2 regions of the Cohnella sp. LGH genome follow, and region 2 is predicted to be linked to the other one. Evidence: predicted binding sites of a transcription regulator. Region 2 holds the regulator's gene; the other holds the start of a gene.
The links. Region 2 encodes Rex, which represses fermentation and respiration genes when NADH is low (regulators of the CRP and FNR family bind a similar motif). Its sites were predicted from a motif close to TTGTGAAATATTTCACAA; they were not measured.

Region 1: the regulator Rex is predicted to act here: its motif matches at 891-908, upstream of J4772_RS31340 (DoxX family membrane protein).

The regions. Positions count from the first base shown of each region.
Region 1 covers NZ_CP072117.1:7,604,504-7,607,619, reverse strand. Annotated here, with positions in the region: gene J4772_RS31345 (hypothetical protein) at 203-571, opposite strand; gene J4772_RS31340 (DoxX family membrane protein) at 1,083-1,625, shown strand; gene J4772_RS31335 (response regulator) at 1,802-3,116, shown strand, end outside.
Region 2 covers NZ_CP072117.1:2,693,401-2,696,516, forward strand. Annotated here, with positions in the region: gene dinG (ATP-dependent DNA helicase DinG) at 1-1,451, shown strand, start outside; gene J4772_RS11140 (redox-sensing transcriptional repressor Rex) at 1,448-2,107, shown strand; gene J4772_RS11145 (amidohydrolase) at 2,104-3,116, shown strand, end outside.

The sequences.
Region 1 (3,116 bases), 4.0 Mb from region 2:
AAAGAAGGGGGATGTATCTCCTGTAGACGCCTCATACGCTCCTGAAATTACCCTATTACGGGTTTACCCATTCAGATTTCAGGAGCGTATAGCATCGGAAGGAGATACATACCCCTTTTGACCTGTTCGTCGATTATCTTTTAGAGCAACTGGTTTGGCTTGTGGGACAGCCTCTTTCGGCTCCTAATAGACAACCTACCGCTTAGACAAACCGAGCATAAGTGGTCATGTCGACGAGCGAGCCGGCGTAAGAATACTTGATTTTGTACGTGCCTTGCGCAAACGAAGTATTAAACGTAATCGTATAGTTCACAACGCTAGGGTTGGTGTAAATATTCGAGCGTGAGCTCGTTACATATTCCTCTACCCCGTTCACGATGCGATATACGTCCGCGAAGATGACTCCTGCTGGAGGGCTGTTGCTGAAATACGCAGTCCCGGTAATAAGAATATCCCCTTGCCCTGTAACGGTATCCGTGTGGTTCAACGGAGTGTTGGCGCTCGAGGCAGTCGAGAAAGCAAAGAGCATCACGACAGACAACAGAAGTACCGTTAACTTGCTCATTTTCACGAATATCCATCCTTTCAATTTGGGAAATTGGCAGAAGGAGTTTCAGGAGCAGAATGCTGGCCAGCGTTCTTCGGGAACTGCAACCCTTCTGCTACCAGTATGACACCATTTGTAATTTCATGTAAATGATGATAAAGTACGGTACATAATTCGACACCTAAGACCGTGGGCCTAATGCCTAATCGACGATTTTCTACCCGTGACGTCGAATTGCAAGAGATAAATACGGACATCGCCACGGACTTTCGAATGGGTAATTCCCCCTAAAAGGCGTCATTCGATGGAGATAAAAATGTCTAATTCCTGAACACGACTTAATTTGTGATTTTAATCACAAACTCATTCCGCAACCGGATGTACAATAAAGCCATGAAAGACAAACACAAAGCAGCGAGGAAGGTGATCCCGATGTCTCCCCAACGATCTCGAACATCGGCGAACAAGCAGCAGCTAACGGACGCATAATCGCTTCAGTTCAAATAAACCTTTACCCAATTGAGGAGTGAGTGACATGATGAAACTTTGGAGAGAACACCGCATCGCGGCAGTGATCGTAATGATCGTTAGATTCGTAGTCGGATATGCTTGGTTAACCGCAGGCTGGCACAAGCTGACCGGAGCAACACCTTTTAACGCAGGAGGCTTCCTCAACAACGCCGTGAATAACCCGATCATCGACAAGGCGACAGGGGAAGCGGTCTACCCGACCTACCAAGCGTTCCTTGAACACTTTGCACTGCCAAACGTGAAGATCATTAACATCTTAATCCCTTGGGGCGAATTCCTCGTCGGACTTGGACTCATACTCGGAACGTTGACGCTGACCGCCGCCTTCTTCGGACTCATGATGAACTTCATGTTCCTGTTCGCCGGAACGACAAGCACTAACCCTTGGCTGCTGCTCCTCGGAATGCTGGTCGTCGTCGCCGGAACGAACGCAGGACGCTTCGGACTTGACCGCTACGTGCTCCCGCTGATTCATAAGGGCACCGACCGCATCTTTCACCGCAAGCCGAAAAATCCGACCACCGGTGAAGGGGCGTTAGCCAAGTAAACAGTAAACTCCATCTCCCATATCCTATATCGAGAGGCGCTTCCGACATACGGGGCGCCTCTTCCGCTTGTTATCAATGAGATGCTGATTACTGAGCGTTACGGATTTTGCTTTTTATTCTTACCTGTACTCCCTATAATGGGCTCATATCCTATGAGGAAAATGGTGAGCTGCAGATGAAGACGCGCTGGGGAGACCAAATGTCCATATTTCCAAAACTAATCCTCGCTTTTTTAATTGTTTTGCTGCCGTTGTTTGCGCTTAGCATTCGGATGAACGAGCAAAGCAAGGAGCTTGTTCGCAAAGAAATCACGCAATCGATCGAGCAGAGGATGGTCTCGTATATCAGCACGCTGGAATTGGATTTCAACCGCGTGATGGGATTGCAAACGGAGTATGTCAACGATGACGATATCGATATTCTCAGTACGCGGGAAGACCTGTCCTATGTAGAGTTTACAGAGGCCGTATCCAGGCTGCAGGACCGGCTTAGACTTATGAAACACGCCGCCAGCTTCGTTCGCGACAGTTTCGTGGATATCGGCCTCATAGACCGACGAATATCTACGGATGCCTATAGCGAAATTCCGGCGGGGGACGGAGCTGCATTGAATAATCCGACCAACCGCTTCGAGTCTCCTTTTATCGTGCACCAAGGAAAGCTCTGGATCACGTTGCCTTACCCAGGCACATTGAACCGTCAACCGATGTTCACTTTAGGACTGGAAATAGCGGATTCCAGCTTGAAGGCGTATTTGGACGAGTTCACCGACCTTCAAGACGGGGGCAGCCTGCTTACCCATGATAATCCGAATTGGTCGGTTGAAAGCGGGGAAACCCCGATTGCCGTTACGGAGACTGTCAAAGAGCGAATTCGCGAAAACAGCAGCCTTACGATAAATCACGGTTACGAAAGTTTAAAAGTAGGCGGGGAAGCTTATTATCTGTTTATTAAAAAGTCGGACAAGCTGGGGCTTTCGCTTTCGGTTTTCATAAAAGAAAGCAAAATCATCGGACCGTTAAAGCAATACAAAGATAGAGTCTGGTGGCTGTCCGTCGCCTCTTTCATTATTGTCGTGATATTCTCGTATTGGATTTATAGGCTTATCCATCGACCGTTGGCGCAGCTTGTTTTCTCTTTTCGCAAGCTGGAAAAGGGGGACCTGGATGCGGCCATGCAACTCAAAGGCACGGGTGAATTCCGATATTTGTTCGAGCGTTTTAACAAGACCGTGTATCGTTTGAAAGAACTCATCGACGAGGTGTACGTTCAGCAATATCAAGCGAAAGTTGCCGAATTGAAGCAGCTTCAATCGCAAATTAATCCTCATTTTTTATTCAATTGTTTCTTCAACCTGTATCGCATCGCGAAAATGCATGAAATCGATCAGGTCATTCGCGTGACGAAGAGCCTCGGGGAGTATTTCCGCTTTATTACGAGGGGAAGCGACCATATCCGTCTTGATGAAGAGGTCCAGCATGCGAAAGCTT
Region 2 (3,116 bases):
GCCAGAAAACCTCGTATTCCTCCTTGATCATTCCGCTGCAGCGAATGTGGAAGGATGCCCGTACAGGGCTATTGCCGCAACTGATCGGAGCCGTTTCCGGGTTGGCTTCGGATTATGCCGGAGCTTGGGCCGAGAAGCTTGAGCTGCTAATTCCCAAAGTGCAGGAAATTCGCGATGCTTGGGAGCGTTGGATGGAGGCGGTGTTCGCGATGCTTGCTTCCAACGCGGCGGCCGATGAAACCGGCAGTTTAACGATGCGAATCAAGCCGGCCGATTTGCCGACCCAATGGGACGGGCTCAGCGTGGACGGCAACAACGTCATTCAGCTGTTGTCGGACCTGATTCGTCCGCTTGAGAAGTTAACGGTCGATATTCGCGAGGAGTCGGACGAGCTCGGGATGCAGGGCCTGCTCACAGATCTGGGGGGCGTATTAAAAGACCTATCCAACATTCGGGCGGACACGCAGTCGTTCGTAACGCTAGGACGCCCCGAGTTCGTCTATTGGGCGGAAGGGCATACGCAGTATCGCAATCGTTCCGTCGGGATCTACGGGGCTCCTGCGGACGTTAGCGAGCTGCTGAAAGAAGGGATGTTCGATAAAAAAGCGAGCGTCGTCATGACGTCGGCGACGCTGACCATCGACAAATCCTTCAAGTACGTGACCGATCAGCTTGGGTTGAGCGATGCGGAGAAAAACGGGCGACTCAAAACGGCGATGCTGCCGTCTCCGTTCCGTTATCGTGAACAGGCGCTTGTGCTCATTCCGCGCGATTTCCCGGGCATCAAGGGAAGAGACGGAGAGGCTGCCTTCGTGAGCGCGCTGATCGCTTCGCTGCACGAGACCGCCTTGACGGTAGGCGGGAGAATGCTTGTTCTGTTCACTTCTTACCGGATGCTAAGGCATGTGTACGGCCCGCTTAAAGACAGCCTGGAGCAAGCCGGCATTCAGGTGCTTGGCCAAGGAGTGGACGATGGCAGCAGAACGAGGCTGACGCAGCAGTTCATGAAGCGGCCGGCTTCGGTACTGCTCGGTACCAGCAGCTTCTGGGAAGGCATCGATTTGCCGGGCGACGCGCTCACCTGCCTCGCGATTGTCAGATTGCCGTTTCAGCCGCCGAACCACCCGGTTGCGGAAGCTAAGTCGGAGAAGCTGCAAGCCGAGAATCAGAATCCGTTCATGAAGCTGTCGCTGCCGCAGGCGGTCATCAAGTTCAAGCAGGGATTCGGACGTCTTGTTCGCACGGCGAGCGACAAAGGGATCGTCATTTTGTACGATACGAGAGTGATCGATACGAACTACGGGAAGTACTTTCTGTACTCGCTGCCGGGTCCGAAGATGGAGCATTTGCCGCTGGCCGGCATGACTTCGCGCATTCGGCAATGGCTGCAGCCGCAAGACGGCGAACTTAACACGCTCGCCACGGGGCAAGAGAGAGGGGACATGCGATGAAGCCGATTAAAATATCCGAAGCCGTCGTTAGAAGACTGCCGATCTATTTGCGTTACCTGAACGAGTTGAGCCTCAGCAATATTCAGACCGTATCCTCGCAGGACTTAGGAGAAAAGCTAGACCTCAATCCGGCGCAAATCCGCAAGGACTTGGCCTATTTCGGAGAGTTCGGGCGTAAAGGCGTCGGCTATAACGTCGATTATCTGATCGAGAAGATTCGACAAATATTGAAATTGGACAAAACGATGAACGTCGCTTTGGTCGGTACGGGTAACCTGGGGCGAGCTTTGTGCAACTATAATATGTATATTAAAGACAATATGAAAATCGTGGCCGTATTCGATGCGGACATGAGCAAGGCGGGAACTTCAATCAACCACCTTCAGGTGCAACCGATGCAGGAGCTGGCTGAGACGGTGCGCAAGCTGGATATTGCGGTCGGCATTATTACCGTGCCGGCAGGCGAAGCGCAGAACGTCGCCGACCGGTTCGTCTCGGCAGGCATACGCGGCTTGCTTAACTTCGCCCCTGTCGTCCTGAAGGCCGCTCCCGGCGTACGCATCCATAACGCCGACTTTACCGCCGAGCTGCTCAGTTTGGCCTACTACATGGACGATCAAAACGAGGAACAAGAGGAAGGGGATGCGGAGCAATGACGCGGCTGCTGATCAAGCAAGGGACATTCGTAACGATTGATGAACAATTTTCCGTGTTTCAAGGATGGCTGGCCGTAGAGAACGGCCAAATCGCAGCTATGGGGGAAGGCGAAGTTCCGCAGCGGGAGAGCGAGTCGGCGACCGAGATATTGGACGGCAGCGGACTGCTGTTTATGCCGGGTCTTATTAACACCCACGGACATGCGGCGATGTCGCTGTTGCGCGGAATGGCCGACGATCTCGTGCTTCAGGATTGGCTGCAAAATCATATGTGGCCGACCGAGGCCAAATTTACCGGAGACGACGTGTACTGGGGCTCGGCGCTGGCCGCAGTAGAGATGATCAAGAGCGGCACGACGACGTTCGTCGATATGTACGACCATATGCAGCGCGTGGCCGAAGTGACAGAGACGTCCGGTTTGAGGGCCAGCCTGACGCGCGGCGTAATCGGCCTTTGTCCGGAAGACGTGCAGAAGGCAAAGCTGGAGGACGCGATCCGTTTTGCGAGGGAGTGGCACGGCCAGGCGAACGGACGGATCAACGTTATGATTTCGCCGCACGCTCCATACACCTGCCCTCCAGATTATATTTTGAAATTCGTCGAGGCGGCGCACGAGCTGGATTTGCCGATGCACACGCACATGTCCGAAACGCTGGCCGAGGTGGAGCAGAACGTGCGCGACTATGGCTGCCGTCCGGTCGAGCATCTTGATCGTCTCGGCATGTTCAGCCGGCCGACTCTCGTTGCTCACGCAGTTCACCTGAACGATGAAGAAATCGCTTTGCTGGCCGAGCGCAAGGTTGCCGTATCGCATAACCCGATCAGCAATCTGAAGCTGGCTAGCGGAGTAGCCCGGGTGCCCGATCTGCTCAAGGCGGGCGTGACCGTATCGCTCGGAACGGACGGCGCGGCCAGCAACAACAATCTTGACCTGTTCCAGGAGATGACGACCGCCGCGTTGCTGCATAAAGGCGTGAGCGGCGATCCGACCGTCGTCCCGGCCGTGGA